DNA from 3 places in the Mesorhizobium sp. USDA 4132 genome. Region 2 is predicted to be linked to each of the others. Evidence: riboswitches for the same ligand, from Rfam matches in the RefSeq annotation. Region 2 holds a riboswitch; each other region holds the start of a gene.
What was found. A riboswitch is a leader RNA that binds a small molecule or an ion and turns the genes downstream of it on or off. The one in region 2 is predicted to bind thiamine pyrophosphate.

Region 1: it holds a riboswitch for thiamine pyrophosphate, as region 2 does, so the genes downstream of both, thiC (phosphomethylpyrimidine synthase ThiC) here and thiM (hydroxyethylthiazole kinase) in region 2, are expected to answer to the same signal.
Region 3: it holds a riboswitch for thiamine pyrophosphate, as region 2 does, so the genes downstream of both, thiB (thiamine ABC transporter substrate binding subunit) here and thiM (hydroxyethylthiazole kinase) in region 2, are expected to answer to the same signal.

What each region holds. Positions count from the first base shown of each region.
Region 1 is NZ_JBWCCP010000001.1:4,409,189-4,417,734, forward strand. Features, by position in the region: gene epmA (EF-P lysine aminoacylase EpmA) at 1-834, shown strand, start outside; gene ACZ9IU_RS21885 (lysine-2,3-aminomutase-like protein) at 831-1,877, shown strand; gene ACZ9IU_RS21890 (AraC family transcriptional regulator) at 2,505-3,395, opposite strand; gene ACZ9IU_RS21895 (SDR family NAD(P)-dependent oxidoreductase) at 3,533-4,312, shown strand; gene thiC (phosphomethylpyrimidine synthase ThiC) at 4,362-6,173, opposite strand; TPP riboswitch at 6,273-6,404, opposite strand; gene ACZ9IU_RS21905 (acyl carrier protein) at 6,584-6,835, shown strand; gene ACZ9IU_RS21910 (acyl-CoA dehydrogenase family protein) at 6,837-8,018, shown strand; gene ACZ9IU_RS21915 (amino acid--[acyl-carrier-protein] ligase) at 8,065-8,546, shown strand, end outside.
Region 2 is NZ_JBWCCP010000002.1:17,065-21,819, forward strand. Features, by position in the region: gene ACZ9IU_RS22835 (ribbon-helix-helix domain-containing protein) at 1-223, opposite strand, end outside; gene ACZ9IU_RS22840 (heavy metal translocating P-type ATPase) at 297-2,579, opposite strand; TPP riboswitch at 2,693-2,788, shown strand; gene thiM (hydroxyethylthiazole kinase) at 2,827-3,648, shown strand; gene thiE (thiamine phosphate synthase) at 3,645-4,283, shown strand; gene thiD (bifunctional hydroxymethylpyrimidine kinase/phosphomethylpyrimidine kinase) at 4,280-4,755, shown strand, end outside.
Region 3 is NZ_JBWCCP010000001.1:4,222,934-4,231,479, forward strand. Features, by position in the region: gene ACZ9IU_RS21120 (ABC-F family ATP-binding cassette domain-containing protein) at 1-1,624, shown strand, start outside; gene ACZ9IU_RS21125 (response regulator) at 1,784-2,233, shown strand; TPP riboswitch at 2,331-2,438, shown strand; gene thiB (thiamine ABC transporter substrate binding subunit) at 2,478-3,488, shown strand; gene thiP (thiamine/thiamine pyrophosphate ABC transporter permease ThiP) at 3,493-5,112, shown strand; gene ACZ9IU_RS21140 (thiamine ABC transporter ATP-binding protein) at 5,105-5,812, shown strand; gene ACZ9IU_RS21145 (MATE family efflux transporter) at 5,813-7,228, opposite strand; gene ACZ9IU_RS21150 (winged helix-turn-helix transcriptional regulator) at 7,225-7,737, opposite strand; gene ACZ9IU_RS21155 (M48 family metalloprotease) at 8,062-8,546, shown strand, end outside.

The sequences.
Region 1 (8,546 bases), on a different contig from region 2:
CTCTACCTGCACACGTCGCCGGAATTCGCCGCCAAGAAGCTGCTGGCTGCCGGCGAGAAGCGTATCTTCACCTTTGCGCATGTCTACCGCAACCGGGAACGCGGGCCGCTGCACCATCCGGAATTCACCATGCTGGAATGGTACCGGGTCGGCGAAAGCTACGAGCAACTGATGGCCGACTGCGCCGAGATGCTGGCTCTGGCCGCCGATACCGCCAAGACGGGACGCTTTGTCTTCCGGCATATGGAAATCGATCCTTTCGCCGAGCCGGAACGCCTGACGCTCACTGACGCCTTCGACCGGTTCGCCGGCATCGACCTGCTCGCCTCCGTGGCGACGAACGGCGAAACCGACCGCGATCTTCTGGCGGTCGGCCTGAAAAAGGCCGATATCCGCTTTGCGGAAGACGACACCTGGGCCGATCTCTTCAGCAAGGTTCTGGTCGAGAAGGTCGAGCCGCATCTCGGCCAGGACCGTGCGACGATCCTCTACGAATACCCTGTTTCCGAGGCAGCGCTCGCCCGGCCCTCCACCCGTGATCCGCGCGTCGCCGAACGTTTCGAGCTTTACGCCTGCGGCGTCGAGCTTGCCAACGCCTTCGGAGAACTGACCGACGCCGGCGAACAACGCCGCCGGTTCGAGCACGAAATGGCCGAAAAATCCCGTATCTACGGCGAACATTATCCGCTCGACGAAGACTTTCTCGACGCACTTTCGATCATGCCTGACGCGAGCGGCGCGGCACTCGGCTTCGACCGGCTCGCCATGCTGGCAACGGGCGCGACCCGCATCGAACAGGTGATGTGGGCGCCGGTCGCGGAGGTGTTTTCGTGACCGCAGTCCGTTCATTGAAAACCCCGGAAGATCTCGCGGCTGCCGGCCTGATCGAGCCCCAAAAGCTCGACGGCATCCGAGCCGTCGCAGACCGCTACGCGATCGCGCTGACGCCAACCGTGGTTTCGCTCATCGACCGCGCAGACCGGCAGGATCCGATCGCTCGGCAATTCGTGCCCGATCCCGCGGAGTTGCTGACGACGCCGCAAGAGCGTGCCGACCCGATCGGCGATCAGGCGCACAGCCCGGTCAAGGGCATCGTTCACCGCTATCCGGACCGGGTGCTGCTGAAGGCCGTGCATATCTGCCCGGTCTATTGCCGCTTCTGCTTCCGCCGCGAAATGGTCGGCCCTCAGGGCGACGGTACGCTTTCGCCCGAGGAGCTGTCGGCAGCGTTCGGCTATATTCGCGAGCGTCCGGAGATCTGGGAAGTGATCCTCACCGGCGGCGACCCGCTGGTCCTCTCGCCGAGGCGGCTTGCTGCCATGATGCGCGGCCTTGCCGAGATACCCCATGTAAAGATCGTCCGCTTCCATACGCGGGTGCCCGTCGTCGAACCGGACCGTATCGACGCGGCAATGATTGCGGCACTGAAGGAAAGCGGCAAGGTGGTTTATATCGCGCTGCACGCCAACCATCCGCGCGAGATGACCGGCACTGCCCGCACCGCCTGCGCCCGGCTGGTCGACGCCGGCTTCCCGATGCTGAGCCAGACCGTGCTCTTGCGTGGCGTCAACGACGATCCGGCGGTACTCGGCGACCTTATGAGAGCTTTCGTCGAGACGCGGATCAAGCCCTATTACCTTCATCATCCGGATCTCGCGCCCGGCACTGGCCATTTCCGGCTGGATATCGCCGAGGGCCAGAAGATCGTCTCGGCGCTCCGGGGCACCATCTCCGGCCTCTGCCAGCCGACCTATGTCCTGGATATCCCCGGCGGCCACGGCAAGGCGGTGATCGGCGAAAGCGCCGTGCGCGGCGAAGGCGGCTGTTATTCCGTCAGCGATTTCCGCGGCGGAGAGCATGCATATCCTCCGAAATGACACGGGTTCTTGTTCACGCGGCGGAGTGCGCCCGTGGCTTGGCCTGGAATTTGGAGAGCCCACACGAATGCGGAACCTCGATTGATTTTTTTAATAGTGGCTCCGCATTCGCGTGGCCTTCGGCGTTCTTTCGAGGCTTCCGGCCCCTACAGGTGATCATCTCGCCTCGCTGCGTGGCTTTATTCACGATCTCCTTTCGGGAAATCCTGCCACTTGCACGGCTCAACCGAACCGGACATGGCTGTCCGGGGGAGGCTTGATAGGAAGGCTTGCCTTTCAGCCCACCCTCCATGGCTTTCACCTCTTCCACCATCCCCGCACGTTACGGTTTTGATGAAAGCGCCGGCCCCCGCCTGCCCGCGAACGTCTCGCGAAACACTCCGGCGACGGAAGCGGGAGGATTGTAGGCATAGGTTAGAGGGGCGGGGACGAGGCGAGGCACGCCCGCTACCTCTTCTCTTGCGGAGAGGTAGAAAAATCAGCACCTTAGCTGATAACCAAAGCGTGAAATTTTTCAGGTGAGGGGCAAACTCGTCCCCGTATGAATTCCTCGCCGACAAAATCTGCAGCTTAGCCTTGCGAAAGATCGTGATTTTGTAATCGTACGCAAGAAAGCAATCTCACCTTCTAAGCCGCCAGCCCCCTCAGTGCCGTGACGTCGCGCCGCGGTGGCGTGCCGAACATGCGGGCATATTCCCGGCTGAACTGCGAAGGGCTCTCATAGCCGACCAGAAACGCCGCGGTTTCAACATTCGCCGCTTCCGCCACCATCAGCCGCCTGGCCTCCAGAAGGCGAAGCTGCTTCTGATATTGCAGCGGCGTCATCGAGGTGATCGTCTTGAACTTGCGGTGGAAGGCGGAAGGGCTCATCCCGGCCCTCTCCGCCAGATCCTCGATCCGCATCGGCTCGGCGAAATGGCCGCGCAGGCCGTGGATGACGCTGACGATCCGATGCGTATGGTCGTTGCCGAGCGCCATGCGGACCACATCGCCGCCATGCGGACCGGTGAGCAGCCAGTAGGAAATTTCGCGCATGATCGCTGTATGGAGGACCGGGATGGCACCCGGCGTATCGAGGAGCCGCACCATCCGCAGCGCGCAATCGGCAAGCGGGCCGTCGAAATCCGTCACGAACACGCCGGACGTTATGTCGCCGCCCGGGCGCGGCGGGTTGGGCATCGCCTCCAGGACCTCGCGCATGATGGCGAGATCGAATTCGATGATGAGGCCGAGATAGGGCTCGGTCGGGCTCGCCTCCGCCACGCGGCCGAAGGCCGGCATCTCGACGCTGACAACGAGCGCCTGGCCCGCGCGGTAATCCACATGGCGGTCGCCGAACACAGCCCATTTCGCGCCCTGGAGGACGATGCAGAGCGCCGGCTTGAAAATCAGGTGGTCTGGCCGTTTCTCGTGATCCGAGCGAAGGATGGTCAGGCCTTCGATCGCCGTCGCGAAAGGGCTGGTTCCCGCCTGTCCATCCGTGAACCGCTTTACCGCATCGAGCAGGGCTGCCGGCATGCCACACCTCCGAGGTTTCAAGGCCAAACATAGGCCTGCGAGCAGGATCAGGCAAGAAGTGGGAAAGTTCCGGCATTCAGGCGCGTGGCCGAGGGGAGTAGTTTCCGGTCATCCAATCCAGACAAGGAACCTCCATCATGACGCATCAAACATCTCAGAAATCGGCAGCCAAGCTCGCCATCGTGACCGGCGGCAGCCGCGGTCTCGGCCGCAACACTGTGCTCAGCCTTGCAAAGCGCGGTATCGACGTGATCTTCACCTACAACTCCAATCAGGCAGAAGCAGCAGCCACGACCGCAGCGGCGGGCGAACTGGGACGCAGGGCGATCGCCCTGCAGCTCGATGTCGGCGATGTCGCGTCGTTCGACGCGTTCGTCGGCCGGGTGCAGGAAGCCCTGGCCGGGATCGGCGCTGAAAAATTCGATTTCCTCGTCAACAATGCCGGCACGTCGCATCATGGCGATTTCGAAAAGACCACCGAAGCGGAGCTGGACGAGCTCTTCAATGTTCACTTCAAGGGCGTCTTCTTTCTAACCCAGAAGCTATTGCCGCTGATCCGCGACGGTGGCCGGATCGTCAACTTCTCCACCGGGCTTACCCGCATCACCGTTCCGGGCAGCGGCGCCTATGCGGCGATGAAGGGGGCGGTCGAAGTGCTGACCCGGTATCTGGCCAAGGAGCTTGGCGCCCGCGGCATTGCCGTCAATACGGTGGCGCCCGGCGCGATCATGACCGATTTCAGCGGCGGCATGGTGCGCGACAACCCGGAGATCAACAGGCGCGTCGCCGAGATGACCGCACTTGGCCGTGCCGGCGAGCCGGATGATATTGGCCCGATGGTCGCCTCGCTGCTGTCCGAGGACAACCGCTGGGTCAATGCCCAGCGCATCGAGGTGTCGGGGGGCATGGCGCTCTGACGTTCGAGCGACCCCTGCCGGCTGCGACCGGCAGGGGTCGTGAAGTTGATCATCCCTTCTCGACCGGCATATAAAGGTCACCGCCATCTCGATATTTCGCAGCCATGGCTTCCAGACCCTCTTTCTGCGCTTCGGCGCGGATATCGTGGGAAATCCGCATCGAACAGAATTTCGGGCCGCACATGGAGCAGAAATGCGCCACCTTGTGCGCCTCCTTGGGCAACGTCTCGTCATGCATCGAACGGGCCGTTTCCGGATCGAGCGAGAGGTTGAACTGGTCCTCCCAGCGGAACTCGAAGCGGGCGCGCGACAGCGCGTCGTCACGCACCTGGGCGGCCGGATGGCCTTTGGCAAGATCGGCGGCATGCGCGGCGATCTTGTAGGTGATGACGCCCACCTTGACGTCGTTGCGGTCCGGCAGGCCGAGATGTTCCTTGGGCGTCACGTAGCAGAGCATGGCGGTGCCGAACCAGCCGATCATCGCAGCCCCGATGCCGGACGTGATGTGGTCGTAACCCGGCGCAATATCGGTGGTCAGCGGCCCGAGCGTATAGAATGGCGCCTCGCCGCAGACCGCGAGCTGCTTGTCCATGTTCGCCTTGATCTTGTGCATCGGCACATGGCCGGGGCCTTCGATCATCACCTGGCAATCCTTCGCCCAGGCGATCTTCGTCAGCTCGCCGAGCGTTTCCAGTTCCGCAAACTGCGCCGCGTCGTTGGCATCGGCGATCGAACCCGGGCGAAGACCGTCGCCGAGCGAGAACGAGACGTCGTAGGCGCGGGCGATGTCGCAGATTTCCTCAAAGTGCTCGTAGAGGAAACTCTCCTTGTGGTGATGCAGGCACCATTTGGCCATGATCGAGCCGCCACGGGAAACGATGCCGGTGACGCGATTGACGGTGAGCGGAATATAGGCGAGCCGCACGCCCGCGTGGATGGTGAAATAGTCGACGCCCTGTTCCGCCTGTTCGATCAGCGTATCGCGATAGACCTCCCAGGTCAGGTCCTCGGCAATGCCGTTCACCTTTTCGAGCGCCTGGTAGAGCGGCACCGTGCCGATCGGAACAGGTGAATTGCGGATGATCCAGTCGCGGATATTGTGGATGTTGCGGCCGGTCGACAGATCCATGACCGTATCGGCGCCCCAGCGGATCGCCCAGACCATCTTCTCGACCTCCTCCGCCATGGACGAGGTGACGGCCGAATTGCCGATATTGGCATTGATCTTCACCAGGAAATTCCGACCGATGATCATCGGTTCGGATTCGGGGTGGTTGATGTTGGCGGGAATGATCGCCCGGCCTTCCGCGACTTCGCGGCGAACGAATTCCGGCGTCACGAAATCCGGCACATGGGCGCCGAAACTTTCGCCGTCGCGGACGAGCGGTTCCCTGGCCGCCTGCCGGCCGAGGTTTTCGCGGATGGCGACGAATTCCATCTCCGGCGTGATGATGCCGGCCCGCGCATAGGCAAGCTGGGTGACGGCCCTGCCAGCCTTGGCCTTGAAAGGCTGGTTGCGGACCGGGAATTCCGGCGTCAGCCGGTCGCCGGAGACGAAGCCATTGTCCTCCGGCCTGACGATCCGGCCCTCATAGGCCTCGACATCGCCACGGGCCGAAATCCAGTCTTCGCGCAGGCGCGGCAGGCCGGCATCGATGCTGATCGCGGCACCTTCGACGGTATAGGGGCCGGAGGAATCGTAGACGGTCACCGGAGGTTCGCCGGAGGTCGGATGCAATGCGATCTGCCGCATCGGCACGCGGATGTCCGGATGGATCGTTCCCGCTTTCAGGACTTTCGTGGAGGCGGGAAGCGGGCCGGTGGTGACGACCGGGGTGAGCTTGGTGGTCGCAATATTCATGGTTCGAGGCTCCAAGGTTTGACGTTTGGAGACCCAGTTCCAGAGTTGGAATGATGGAAGAACACGTTGGAATCCGAAGGACGGTTTCCCGCCCTCGCTGCCGCAGCGCTCGCACCGTCCCTACGCCAGTATGAACTGGATCAGGTTCAACGGGTCACTGCGCCTCGGGCGGCCAAACCGGCCCGACCAGCAGTATCTCAGCCCCTTGACGGGACCCCCCTGGTGAATGCGGCCATCAGAAACCTGCCGATCGCGCATGTCAAGCCGGTCCCTGCCTGCGTCGATAGGTCGAGTTTTAACGAATCCCGCAGCTCCAAATTGATGACGTTTATTACCGGAATCTTATGCTATCTTGCGCGATAACGTCCCTAGCGATGAGCGCAGAATTCGAACGATCGGGAGATGTCGAGATGAACGAGACCATTCGCGGATTGCTGACACGGGTGGGCGGCCTTCCGGTCGCCGTGACGGAGCTGGAAGACGCTGCCGATCTTTATGCAGCCGGGCTTTCCTCCTTCGCATCGGTGCAGCTGATGCTGGGCCTGGAAGAGGCCTTCGACATCGAATTCCCGGATAGCCTTTTGAACCGCAAGTCCTTCGCCAGCATCGCGGCGATCGAGCAGACGGTTTCCCACATCTTGAAAGCCTCCGAGGCCGCCTGAGATGAACCTTCCCGTCTTTGCCGCCGACATGAGCCTCAGCGCCCGCGCTCACCGCGTGGCGGCCGTGGCGGCTGAATTCGCCGAACGCGTCGACCATGACGGCCGCTTCCCCCGCGAAGCGGTCGATGCAATGAAGGCCGAGCGCCTCATCGGCATCCAGATCCCGGTCGCATTCGGCGGCGAGGGTGCTTCCATCACCGAGATTGCCGAGGTCTGCGCCATCCTGGGACAGTCCTGTGCCTCGAGCGCCATGGTTTTCGCCATGCACCAGATCAAGGTTTCGAGCCTCGTGGTGCACGGGGCCGACAGCGCCTGGCACATGGATTTCATGCGCGAGCTCGCCGACCGCCAGCTTCTCGTCGCCTCCGCGACGACCGAGGCCGGCATCGGCGGCAATATGCGCAACTCGATCTGCGCCATCGAGGTCGACGGCGACACCTGCCGGCTGACCAAGGACGCGACGGTGATTTCCTATGGCGCCCACGCCGATGTCATCATGATCACCTCGCGCTCGAACGAGAAGGCCGCCCCGACCGACCAGGTCATGACCGTCTTCAAACAGGGCCAATATACCCTACAGAAGACCGTCGACTGGGATACGCTCGGCATGCGCGGCACCTGCTCCGACGGCTTCCTCTTCAATGGCGAAGCACCTTCGGTCCAGATTTTCCCGAAACCGTTCGCCGAAATCGCGGCGCAGTCGATGCTCGCTACCTCGCATCTCCTCTGGAGTGCTGTCTGGTACGGCATTGCCGCCGACGCGGTCCTGCGCGCCCAGGCTTTCGTGCGCGCCGCGGCCCGCAAGGCGGGCGGCACCCAGCCGCCCGGCGCGCTGAGGCTCGCCGAAGCGTCGAACCTGCTGCAGCTGCTCAAGGGCAATATCCTGTCGGGCCTCAAGACCTACGCGGATGCGAAACACGATCCCGACAAACTGTCGTCCATGGCCTTTTCGATCGCCATGAACAATATCAAGCTCGCCTCTTCCGAGACGATCCTGACCATCATCAACCAGACGATGATCATCTGCGGCATCATGGGCTACAAGAACGGTACGCCCTATAGTCTCGGACGGCATCTTCGCGACGCGCACTCCGCCCAGCTGATGATTTCCAACGACCGCATTCTCGGCAATACGTCGACCATGCTGCTCGTTCAAAAACCGGACACCAGCCTGCTCGGCTGACGCCCCATCACTTCAGATGTAATCGTTTAAAGAATGAGGTGAATCCATGGATCTGCAAGTTTCCTTTCTCGACCGCCTGTTCGACGCTGGCCTGCTGATCGAGACCGGCGTCGACGGACTGTATGGCCGCAGCGGCCAGTTCGAAGACGTTATTGCCGCCTTCGAGCGGCTGATCGACAAGGTCGGCGGTGCCGACGGTGCGGAGGTGATGCGCTTCCCGCCGGGCATGAACCGTGCCTTCTTTGAGACCAGCGGCTATATGAAGAGCTTTCCGCAGCTCGCCGGCACGGTTCACTCGTTCTGCGGCAACGAACTCGACCACATGAGCCTGCTGAAATGCATGGAAGTCGGCGAGGAGGACTGGACCAAGGGCCAAGAAGCGACCGACATCGTGCTGACGCCGGCGGCCTGCTATCCGCTCTACCCAACCGTCGCGCGCCGCGGCAACCTGCCCGCCGGCGGCGGTCTTTTCGACCTGCAGAGCTACTGCTTCCGCCACGAGCCCTCCAAGGATCCGGCCCGCCAGCA
Region 2 (4,755 bases):
CCGCGAATACTTTGGCGGCCGGAATACTGGGGCGCGGATCGTCCATGGCTTCCTGAACCTTCAGGCGAATGATTTCGTCCAGGGCTTCCCTTTCCCGCTCGAGTGCGCGCAGAGCAGCGCGCACCGCCTCGCTGGCGGAGTCATACTCCCCCGATTCCACCATGGCATCGAGAACTTGCTGCTGTTTACCGAGTGTCAGGGTGATGGATTTGTTGGTGCGCATGTCAGCCTATCCTTTTACGCTGCCCTATCTTGCAACACGACAATGTCTTGCGCAATCTCCCGCGGGCTGGTGCCTAGCTCCTCACCCGCAGCAGCCGCAACGCATTGATCGTCACCAGCACCGTCGCCCCGGTGTCCGCGAGGATCGCTGGCCACAATCCGGTGATGCCAAGGATGGTCGTCACCAGGAAGACCGCCTTCAGGCCGAGCGCGATCGAGATGTTCTGGTAGATGTTGCGCATCGTCCGCTTCGACAGCGCGATCATCGCGGCGATGTCGCCGACCCGGCCGTGCAGCGTTGCGGCATCGGCGGTTTCCAGTGCCACGTCGGTGCCGCCGCCCATCGCGATGCCGACATCGGCGGCAGCGAGTGCCGGGGCGTCGTTGATGCCGTCGCCAACCTTGCCGACCACGTAACCCTCGCTTTTCAGCTCGCCGACGATGCGGCTCTTGTCTTCCGGCATCAGCTCGGCACGCACCTCGATGCCGAGATCCTTGCCGATCGCGGTCGCGGTGCGGGCATTGTCGCCGGTCAGCATCACGGTCCTGATGCCGGCATCGGTCAGCGCCTTCAGACCGGCCCTAGCGTCGGGACGCGGTTCGTCGCGCATGGCGATGGCACCGGCCAGGACCCCGCCGACGATCAGCACCGAGACGGTCTTGCCCTCGTCGTTGAGGCCGGTGATCCGGCGGGAATGCGCCATCGGCAGCGAGACCCGCTCGGCCGCTGCCTTGGGCGAACCGAAAAACACCTCCTGGCCTTCGACCGTCGCCGTGACACCCTTGCCGCCGAGCGCCCTGGCATCCGTCGCGGTCGGAATCTCGACCTCATCATCGGCAGCCTTGGCAAGGATAGCGACGGCGAGCGGATGGCTGGAGCCCGTTTCGAGCGCGGCGGCAAAGCGCAGCACGTCTTCCGCATTGCGGCCGAAGGCGATTACATCGGTCACCTGGGGCCTGCCGGCCGTCAGCGTGCCGGTCTTGTCGAGCGCGACGGCTGTGATCTTGCCGAGCGTCTCCAGCACCGCGCCACCCTTCATCAGCAGGCCGCGGCGGGCGCCTGACGAGAGCGATGCGGCAATTGCGGCAGGCGTCGAGATGACCAGCGCGCAGGGGCAGCCGATCAACAGGATCGCCAGGCCCTTGTAGACCCACTCGCTCCAGGACGCACCGGCCATAAGCGGCGGCAGGATGGCGACCAGAGCCGCAACCACCACGACGCCCGGCGTGTAATACCGCGAGAACCGGTCGATGAAGCGCTCGGTCGGGGCCTTGCTCTCCTGCGCCTCCTCGACCAGCCGCACGACGCGGGCGATGGTGTTGTCCTCGGCAGCCGCGGTGACGCGAATCCGCAAGGCGGCATCGCCGTTGATCGTGCCGGCAAAAACCGCGTCGTCGATGCCCTTGGCAACCGGCGTGCTTTCGCCCGTCACCGGCGCTTCGTCGATCGCGCTCTCGCCGGCGATGATGACGCCGTCCGCCGAAATGCGGTCGCCGGGACGCACGAGGATGATCGCGCCGACGGCAAGGCGATCGGCCGGTACTTCGCGGGTCTGGCCGTTTTCTTCGAGCAGCGCGTTTTTCGGCACCAGCGCCGTCAGACTCTGGATGCTTTGGCGCGCCTTGCCGGCCGCGACCCCTTCCAGCAATTCGCCGATGAGGAAGAGGAAAACCACGGCGGCGGCCTCTTCCGACGCATTGATGACAACGGCGCCGACGGCGGCGATCGTCATCAGCATCTCGATCGAAAACGGCGTGCCAGCGAGTGCTGCCATAATGGCGCGGCGGGCGATCGGCACGAGGCCGATCAGCATTGCGGCGGTGAAGATATAGGTGTCATAGGCCGGGAGGAGATGGCCGATCCCGTAAGCCACCGCCAACGCAATGCCGACCAGGATGGTCAGGCGGCCCTTGGCGGATTTCCACCACGGCCCATCCATCGGCCCGTGATCATGGCCGTGCAGGCCTTCGATTTCCGTCGTGCCGCGGTCGTGGTGGGAATGATCGTGCCCGCCGTCGTGGGCGTGATGGTGGTCGTGCGGCTGGCCGATCTCCCCCCTTGAGGGGGAGATGCCCGGCAGGGCAGAGGGGGGTAAGCCCTCGACACCGCGCCGCCGCGCATCCTCACCGGCCTTCTGACCCAGCGCCCTGAGCGAATACCCAAGCCCCACGACCTTCTTCTCGATCGCGCCGAGATCGCCGGACCCGTCGTGCTTCACCGTCATCGTGCCCGACGCAACCGAAACGGACACGTCCTCGACGCCCGGCATGCGGCGAACCGCGGTGTCGATCTTCGTCGCGCAGCTGGCGCAATCCATGCCGCCAACCTTGTATCGTGCCTGCGTGGTGGTGCTCATCGTCTCATTCCCATTGGATCGAGCCCCGTCTCTACAACCTCTAGCGACTAGAGCTGCAAGGCCCAAAATCAGAAAAAATCACTGGCGAAGCGCATTATCTTTGCTGTAAGCCATGGTGAAGACAGGGGCGTCCGGCAAAACCGGGCTGAGAAGCACCCTTAGAACCTGAACCAGATCATGCTGGCGGAGGGAGTCGTCCGGGCGTTCAACATTGCGCCCTGCGCCTGCCCCGCCGAACGAGGCAGACATGCAGACGACAATGCCCCTTGGGACCCTTGCAGAGACCCCCGGCCAGCTGCTGACGGCAATGCGAGCGAAAAACCCGCTCGTCCAGAACATCACCAATTTCGTGGCGATGAATATCGCCGCCAATGTGATGCTGGCGGCCGGCGCCTCGCCCGCCATGGTGCATACCAAGGAAGAAGCCGGCGAGTTCGCCCGCATCGCTGCGGCCCTGACGGTCAATATCGGCACCCTGTCGCCGGACTTCCTGGCCGGCATGAAGGCCGCGGCCGCCTCCGCCACAAACGCCGGCAAGCCATGGGTGCTCGACCCCGTCGCCCATTACGCCACCGCCTATCGCCGCGCCGCACTCGCCGAGCTGATGGAACTGAGGCCCACGGTCATTCGCGGCAACGCCTCGGAAATCATCGCGCTGGCCGGCAGCCAGTCGAGCGGCCATGGCGTCGACAGCGGCGACAGCGTCGCGGCAGCCGAAAGCTCGGCCATCGCCATCGCCCGGCAGCAGGCCTGCGTGGTGGCTGTTACCGGCGAGGTGGATTTCGTCACCGACGGCCGGCGTTCGGTCCGCATCCTCGGCGGCTCCGCCCTGATGCCGCGGGTGACCGCGCTCGGCTGCTCGCTCACCTGCCTGGTCGGCGCCTTTGCGGCAAGCACGGACGATCCCTTCGAGGCGACGGTCGCCGCACTCGCGATGTTCGCGGTCGCGGGCGAGGAAGCGGCCTTCACCGCCTCCGGTCCCGGCTTCTTCTCGCCGATCTTCCTCGACCGCCTCGCGGCGCTGACCGGCGAGACGCTCGATGCCCAGGCAAGGGTCGTCGCAGCATGACCAAAACCTTCGACCTTTCCGTCTACCTCGTCCTCGATCCCGATCTCTGCCGCGAGATCGGCATGGTCGAGACGGCAAGGCTTGCCGTCGCCGGCGGCACCACCATGGTCCAGCTGCGCGACAAGCAGGCGGACACGGCAAAAATGATCGAAACCGGCCGGGCGCTGAAGGCGGTACTTTCCGGAACCGGCGTGCCCCTGATCATCAACGACGACGTGGAGGCAGCAATCGCGATCGGCGCCGAAGGCCTGCATGTCGGCCAGAGCGACATGGCGGCAGTGATAGCGCGGCAGCGTGCCGGCCATGGCATGATCCTCGGCCTTTCGGTCGAGACCGAGGACCTGGCGCGGCGAGTGGATTCGTCGATCGTCGATTATGTCGGCATCGGTCCGGTGTTTGCGACCAATACGAAGCCCGACCATAAACAACCGATCGGTTTCGACGGGCTTGCGCGCATCGTCACCATGGCGCCGGTTCCGGCAGTCGCGATCGGCGGCGTCAAGGCGCAACATGCCGGCCCGGCACTCGCCGCCGGCGCAAAGGGCCTCGCGGTCGTGTCCGCCATCTGCGGCCAGCCCGATCCGGAAGCCGCCGCCCGCCGAATTGCCGCGGAAATCGAAAGGGCACGCGCATGAGCATCAAAAACGTCCTGTCGATCGCCGGTTCGGACCCTTCCGGCGGCGCCGGCATCCAGGCGGATCTGAAAACCTTTGCGGCCCGCGGCACCTATGGCATGGCGGCGCTGACCGCGCTGACCGCCCAGAATACCCAAGGGGTCACCGGCGTGCATGCGGTGCCCGCCGCCTTCGTCGCAAACCAGATCCGCACCATCTTTCTCGACGTGCGCGTCGATGCGGTGAAGATCGGCATGATCGCCAATGCCGAGATCGCCGAGGCGGTTGCCGACGTGCTGCACCCTTATCGCGATACCGTGCCGATCGTGCTCGATCCGGTGATGATCGCCAAGGGCGGTTCGCCGCTGCTGGCGCTCGATGCGGTGGATGCCGTCACCTACAAGCTGATGCCGCTCGCCACCGTCGTCACCCCCAACCTGCCCGAAGCCGCGGCGCTGCTCGGCGAGACGGTCGCCACGACCCGCGAAGAGAT
Region 3 (8,546 bases), on a different contig from region 2:
CTCGACCATCCGTTATCTCGAACAGGCGCCGGATTTCGCCGATTATTCGACGGTGCAGGCCTATGCCGAAGCGGGCCTCGGCCCGGGCGACGATCCCTATCGCGTCACCTACCTGCTCGAACATCTGGGCCTCACCGGCCAGGAACACCCGAACACGCTCTCCGGCGGAGAATCCCGACGCGCAGCACTTGCCCGGGTCATGGCGCCCGAGCCGGACATCCTGATGCTCGACGAGCCGACCAACCATCTCGACCTGCCGACCATCGAATGGCTGGAAGACGAGTTGCGCAAGACGAGAAGCGCGCTCGTGGTGATCTCGCACGATAGGCGCTTCCTCGAAAAAGTCTCGAATGCCACCGTCTGGCTCGATCGCGGTACATCACGACGCCTCAACCGCGGTTTCGGCGAATTCGAAGCCTGGCGCGACGAGGTGTTGGAGGCGGAAGAGCTGGAGCAGCACAAGCTCGGCAAGGCAATCGAGCGCGAGGAGCACTGGCTGCGCTACGGCGTCACCGCCCGCCGCAAGCGCAACATGCGCCGCCTCGGCGAATTGCAGACGATGCGCGGCAATTACCGTGGCCACAAGGGGCCGCAGGGCACGGTGCAGGCGAGCGTCAGCGAGGGCCGCGAATCCGGCAAGCTGGTCATCGAGGCCGAAAACATCACCAAGAGCTACGACGAGCGGATCATCGTCGCGCCGTTCTCGATCCGCGTGCATCGCGGCGACTGCATCGGTCTCGTCGGCCCGAACGGCGCCGGCAAGACCACGCTGCTGAAGATGCTGACCGGCCAGCTGGCGCCTGACACCGGCACCGTCAAACTCGGCACCAACCTCGAAATCGCCACGCTCGACCAGAAGCGCGAGGATCTGAACCCCGAGGACACGCTGTCCCACTATCTGACGGACGGACGCGGCGAGACGCTGCTTGTCAACGGCGAGCAGCGGCATGTCGCAGGTTACATGAAGGACTTCCTGTTCCAGCCGGAGCAGATCAGGACGCCGATCAAGAACCTGTCGGGCGGCGAGCGCGCCCGGCTGATGCTCGCCCGCATCATGGCGCGGCCTTCCAACCTACTGATACTGGACGAACCGACCAACGACCTCGACATCGAGACGCTGGACCTGCTGCAGGAAATCGTCGCCGGCTATTCCGGCACCGTCATCCTCGTCAGCCACGACCGCGACTTCCTCGACCGCACCGTGACCTCAACCATCGCCCCCGCCAATCCGGACGCACCGGACGGCCGCTGGATCGAATATGCCGGCGGCTACACGGATATGCTGGCGCAGCGGAAGGGTGCGTTGGAGGAAAGGCGCCGCACGGAAAAAGCTGACAGGGCAAAAACCGATACCGCGGCTTCGGTTTCCGGCACGTCCAAGGGCAAAGGCAAACTTTCCTTCAAGCAGAAATTCGCGCTCGAGAACCTGCCTAAGGAAATGGCGAAAGCCGAAGCCGAGATCGTCGCCCGCGAGAAGAAGATGGCCGACCCCAACCTCTTCACCAAGGATCCCGCGGCCTTCAACAAACTGGCCGCGGAGATGGAAAAGCTGCGCCAAAGCATCAGCAAAATGGAAGAAGAATGGCTGGAACTCGAAATGCTGCGTGAGGAAATTGAAGGCTAATTTGCGATTTGTTAAGCTTAACAAATAGTTAGCTGAAAAAATATTTGTCGCGGAGCGGAACATATGATGTCGCGGGGCGTTCTGGGTGTGAACATTGGTCGAAATGTCCCGGGGACGGATCGGCCTGCCCGGAACCGATCAACCGAATGGGGACATCCAATGCTGACAAATGTTACGCGTCGTCGGCTGGCCACTGAGGCGATGAATCAAAGAGTTATGATTGTCGAAGACGAGTTTCTGATCGCGCTCGATGTTGCCGAGACGATCGAAGCCATGGGCCTGAAAGTCGCTGGTTTTGCCAATGCCCGCAAACACGCCCTGGCGCTCGCCGCCTATGCCGATATCGCCCTGGTCGATGTCAATCTTTCGGACGGCCGGACTGGCCCGGAGATCGGCCGGGAGCTTGCCGAGCAATATGGCATCACCGTCGTCTTCATGACCGGTAATCCGGAGGATGTGGAGGACGGTGTCAAAGGCTCGCTCGGCGTCCTCACCAAACCGGTTATGCCTGACGTAGTTGAGAAGACGATCGACTACGCCGTTGCCAATCGGCTCGGCGGCATGGCCATCGTCCCGCGTGAACTGAAAGTGTTTCCGCAAAACCACTGAGCAATGAATCACCGAGCCATGTTGCTCCCGCCGAATGCGCCTTGAGCCGGCCGCAGACCGCCTCTTGCCAGCCATTCGCCTCGCCGCTAAATCTGATCCTGCTCTAACGGGGTGCCGCACGTTTTGGTGCGGCTGAGAGGCCTCTGGCCAACCCGCGGAACCTGATCCGGTTAACACCGGCGGAGGGATTAGACGGCTCTTCATCAGCGCCTATTCCCCTTTGTCACCAAACGAGGAGACGCTGATGCGCAGCACCATTCTTTCGATATTCGCGGCCGCTGCCGCCCTTTCCCTTTCCGCGCCGGCCGAAGCGCAGCAAAAGACGCTGACCGTCTACACCTATGAGAGCTTCATCTCTGATTGGGGTCCAGGGCCCAAGGTCAAGGAAACCTTCGAGAAGACCTGCGCCTGCAAGCTCAATTTCGTCGGCGTCGCCGACGGTGTGGCGCTTCTGACCCGCCTGAAACTGGAAGGCAAAGGCACCGACGCCGATATCGTGCTCGGCCTCGATACCAACCTGATCTCCGAGGCGAAGGCGACCGGTCTGTTCGAGCCGCACGGGCTCGACGCCGCCGCGGCCAAGGTCCCCGGCAATTACAGCGACGACACCTTCATCCCCTACGACTACGGCCATTTCGCCGTTGTCTACGATACCCAGGCGATGAAGAACCCGCCGAGAAGCCTCAAGGAGTTGGTAGACGGCGATCCGGCGCAGAAGATCGCCATCGAGGACCCGCGCACGTCGACACCCGGCCTCGGCCTGCTCCTCTGGGTGAAATCGGTCTATGGCGACCAGGCGCCGGAGGCCTGGGCCAAGCTCAGGAAACGCGTGTTGACCGTTACGCCAGGCTGGTCGGAGGCCTATGGCCTGTTCACCAAGGGCGAAGTGCCGATGGTGTTTTCCTACACGACTTCGCCAGCCTATCACGTGATCGAGGAGAAGACGGACCGCTACCAGGCTGCCTCCTTCTCCGAAGGCCATTACATCCAGATCGAAGTCGCCGGTATGTTGAAGGGGGCGAAGGAAAAGGATCTGGCGAAACAGTTCCTGAAATTCATGGTTTCGCCGGCCTTCCAGGACATCATCCCGACCACCAACTGGATGATGCCAGCCGCCAAGACCTCGCAGCCGCTCCCGGACGCATTCAACAAACTGGTGCAGCCGACGAAAACTTTCCTGATGGGGTCGGACGAGGTGGCCAAGAACCGGCAGGCCTGGATCGACGAATGGCTGACCGCCATGAGCCTGAACTGATCCCATGCTGACGAGGGCCGAGCGAAGACGCGGGATAGGTTGGGGGCTGCTGAGCATCGCCGGCATCGCCCTCTTCGTCGGCATCGCGGTTGCCGCCCTTCTCTCCTGGGACACCGGCAACACCCAAAGCCGGCTGTTCACCGCCTATACCTGGCGGATCCTGCGTTTCACCCTTCTGCAGGCGGTTCTTTCGACACTGCTGTCGGTCGTCTTCGCCCTTCCCGTCGCACTCGCGCTTGCACGCCGGCCGCGCTTTCCGGGCCGTGTATGGGTCATCCGGCTCATGGCATTGCCGATGGGCCTGCCGGTGCTGATCGGCGCGCTCGGCCTGATCGGCATCTGGGGCCGGCAAGGGGTGATGAACAGCCTGCTATTGAAACTCGGCTTAGAACATCCGGTCAGCATTTACGGGCTTTCCGGCATATTGCTCGCACATGTGTTCTTCAACCTGCCGCTCGCCGCGAGACTGCTGCTTGCCGCGCTGGAGCGCCTGCCGGCGGAATACTGGCTGCTCTCCTCCAGCCTCGGGATGAAACCCTTCTCCGTTTTCCGTTTCATCGAGTGGCCGGCGGCGTGGCGCGTCATCCCCGGCATTGCCGGCCTGATCTTCATGCTCTGCGCCACGAGCTTCACGCTCGTCCTGGTGCTCGGCGGCGGGCCGGCCGCGACCACGCTCGAAGTGGCGATCTACCAGTCGCTGCGTTTCGATTTCGATCCGCCCCGCGCCATAGCGCTGTCGCTGCTGCAGATCGGCATGACGGCGCTGGTCCTGATTGGGATTTCGCTGTTTCCAGCCCCTGACGACGCTGGCATCACGGCCGGCCGGGCGACACGCCGGTTCGATGGCCGGACCTTGCCCGCACGGCTTTGGGATGTGCTGTCTATCCTGCTTGCAACGATATTCCTGCTCCTGCCGCTTGCCTCGATCGTCGGTGCCGGCGCCCAGGCCAATCTCTGGAGCCTCGCCACTAGCCCCGCCTTCCTGCGCGCCGCCTGGACCAGTTTCACGATCGCGCTTTCCGCAGGCCTGCTTGCCGTCCTGACCTCCCTGGCTATCATTGCCGGACGCGGGGCAATAGCCGACATGAAGAGGCCCGCCGGAACGGCCAGGGCGTTTTCCCTGTCCTTGGGTGGGATGTCCTCGCTGGTGCTGCTCGTTCCGCCGGTCGTGCTCGGTACCGGCTGGTTCCTGATGCTGCGCCCGTTCGGCGATGTGGCGCGCTTCGCCCCGGCGCTGGTGGCGATCATCAACATGCTGATGGCGCTTCCCTTCGTGATGCGCGTTTTGGCCCCGGCCGTCGAAACCCATCGCAAGCGGACAGGCAGGCTGTCGGCAAGCCTCGGCCTTTCCGGCTTTTCACGGGCATGGAGGATCGACCTGCCGGTTCTGGCAAGGCCGCTGCTGACGGCGCTGTCCTTCGCCATGGCGCTGTCGCTGGGCGATCTCGGCGCGGTGGCGCTGTTCGGCTCCAGCGAGCTCACCACCCTCCCCTGGCTTGTCTATAGCCGGCTATCCAGCTATCGAACCAATGACGCGGACGGACTGGCGCTCATCCTCGGCATCATCTGCCTGACGCTGACGATGATCGGCACGGCTGGCCGCAAGGAAACGAGCCATGACTGACGGCATCGCGCTGGATAAGGTTGAACTGAAGCTCGGCACCAAGGAATTCCGCTTCGACTGCGCTTTGCCGGCCGGCGCCGTGACGGCGATTACCGGCCCGTCCGGCTCCGGCAAATCGACCTTCCTCAACCTCGTTGCCGGCTTCGAGACGCCCGATCGCGGCCGTATCCTGATCGCCGGCGAGGACGTGACGGAGAAACATCCCTCCGAGCGTCCCTTATCGCTGGTCTTTCAGGATAATAACCTCTTCGCCCATCTGAACCTCGCCACCAATATCGGCCTCGGCATCAGCCCGTCGCTGAAGCTTTCCGGCAGTGACCGGGCCGCGATATCGCAGGCGCTGGAACGCGTGGGCCTGAGCGGTTTTGAGAAACGGATGCCGGGGACGCTTTCCGGCGGCGAAAGGCAGCGTGCCGCGTTCGCCCGGGCTCTGGTGCGTAAAAAGCCGGTTCTGCTGATGGATGAGCCGTTCGCGGCCCTCGATCCCGGGCTCAGGCTTTCGATGGCCAGCCTGCTCATCGACCTGCATCGCGAGACGGGCAATACGGTGCTGGTCGTAACCCACGATCCGGATGAAGTTGGCCGGTTGGCCGACCATGCGATCTTCATCGACCACGGCCAAATCCTGCTGCAGGCGCCGGTCGAGGAATTCCTCGCCCGGCGCGATATTCCCGCACTCGCCGAATTTCTTTCCGGCTGATCAGGCAGCCTTTCCGCGGAACCAGACACCGGAGCGGATGGCGAGGAACAGGATCCCGCCATAGGCGACCAGACCAACTGCCAGCGCGAAGAACAAACCGTTGAGCGATCCGGTAAATTCCAGCGCCAGCCAGCCCCCGAGACCTGCAATGGCGAGTCTCAGAAAACCGCAGGCAAGCGGCCAGAGTAGCTGGCCCGCGCCTTGAGAGGCAAAATAGAGCGCCAACCCGCCGCCGAAGAAACCATAAACCGGCCCGACGATCTGCAAATAGGCAACGCCCGCATCGATCGCTCCATGCTCCTCGCTGAACAGCGAAATCCACGCGACCGGGAAGATCGCGGCGATCAGGCCGATCACCTCGGTGATGACGAAAGCGATCGCAGCACCGGTGAACGCGATGCGCATCGCCCGGTCTTTCTGGCCGGCGCCCATGTTGGTGCCGACCAGCGCCACCATCGGCGCACCGATGCCGAAGATTACCGGGATCAGCAGATATTCGAGCCTCGCGCCGGTACCGAAACCAGCCACAGCCGAAACACCCGCCTTGGTCGCGACCAGAGCCGTGGCAATGCCGATGGTCACATTGGTGAGAACGGAATTGATCGCCGCGGCAGCGCCGAGGCGGACGATATCCCGGAACATCGTCCAGCGGAGCGAACCGACGCCGAAGCGCACGAGATTGCGGCCGGAGAGGATGTACCAGGCAAGCACCGCGGTGCTGCCGAAACTGTAGAGCACCAGGGCCAGACCGCCGCCGGCGATGCCGAGCCCCTGGAACGGACCGAAGCCGAAAATGAGAAGCGGCGATACGGGCACGAGGAGTGCGGCACCGACACAGGTAACCAGCGCCGGGAACAGCATATTGCCCGTGCCGCGCACCACGCTCGCCAGGCCGTTCATCAGCCAGACGAAGATCATGCCGCCGAATACCACGTTGGAATAGATGAGGGCCGCCTCGAGTTCCGGCCCCTCGCCGCCGAGCGCCCGGTAGATCGGCCGGCCATAGGCGAGCATGATCGCCGAAAACAGCAGTCCGAGCGCGACATTGACGACGACGGCATGCCAGGCAAGCAGGTCGGCATCCCCGCGCCGGCCGCTGCCGAGCGCACGGGCGATGGCAGACGAGATCGCCCCGCCGAAACCGCCGGCAGACATCATCTGCATCAGCATCACGGCCGGAAAGACGAGGGCCATGCCCGCCAGCGCCGCGGTGCCCATATGCGAAACCCACCAGGTTTCGATGAGACCGGTCGAGGCCTGGGCGAGCATGATCAGGATATTCGGCCATGCGAGCCGGATCAGCATCGGCAGGATCGGATCCTGCAGCAGCTGCCGGGTCCGCGGATTGATCGGCGCCGCGGTGGCGTCGTCGAAGGTAGGCGCCGCCTCGACGGCTTCGGTGGTCACGGCACTCATCGATCAGCCTCTCTATGTGGCAATAACTGGTTCACGGATGGATAACGGCGGCGGATACGTTCGCTCGCCGCCGGGCCGGCCACGCTGGTGAAGACCGGATCGCTCAGCGGCCGGCCGCTGCGGCGGTCGATCATCACCGGTTCGGCCTGCTCGCCGGTCTCCCTGTTGACGATCACCACGCTTTCGCCCTCCGGCGCGAAATGCTGGTTTCCGAAGACAAGCAGCGCCTGCACCACGGGCTTGAAGTCGCGGCCGCGCTGCGTGAGGTGGTATTCGTCCCGCGGCGGTCGTTCGGAATAGCGCCGCCGTTCCATCAGCCCGGATTCGACGAACGACTTCAGCCGGCTGGTCAGGATGTTCGGGGCAATATCGAGGTTGCGCTGGAATTCGTCGAAACGTGTTGCACCTGCCAGTGCATCGCGCAGGATCAGGAAGCTCCAGACCTCGCCGACATGTTTGAGACTGCGCAACACCGGGCAACCGGTATCGATAGGACCTGTTCGTTTCATGGGTTTCTTCCCCGGCGAGACGCAGCCTTGTGGCACATGTAACTTGCAATTTGCAAGTCACTATTTTCGTGATCACGTTTGGCGACGAGCGCTGCCGGACCGTTATAGAACTCGCCACAATTTGGACGTGCCACGATGGCATCGCGGAAAGGCAGCGGGGATTTTCATTGCAAACGCACCAGCAAGGCATATTTCAATAAGAGCATCTGTGCATTCGACGCGAAAATCGCTAAGCGACATAGAGAAGGAGCCAGCTTGGATCGAGAGGACCTCAGCCAAGCTGGATGGCGGACCTTGGGAATGATGGTGCGGAAGACGAGGACGATGAGGCGCGACACGGCGATCCCGGCTGTCTGGACGATTGTCCGTGCGCTGCCCGGTTGGCGGACCGTGGGCGCCCTGCTGTTCAGCGGTGCGGTCCTTTCCGGCTGCCAGTCGCTCTTCGATCAGGCCTATACTCCGAATGTCTCTCCCTCCGACTCGCCACAGATCGTCGACGAGGTACAGAAGAACGATCCGCGGGCTCAGATGGGGGCGCGCGAGCATCCGCGTATCGTCGCAAGCTACGGCGGCGAATATCGCGACGCCAAGACCGAGCGGCTGGTCGCCCGCATTGCCGGCGCGCTGACGGCAGTTTCGGAAAACCCCAACCAGTCCTTCCGCATCACCATCCTGAATTCGCCGGCGATCAACGCTTTCGCGCTGCCGGGCGGTTATCTCTACGTGACGCGCGGCCTTCTGGCGCTTGCCAATGATGCATCGGAAGTCGCAGCCGTGCTTTCCCATGAGATGGGCCACGTCACTGCAAA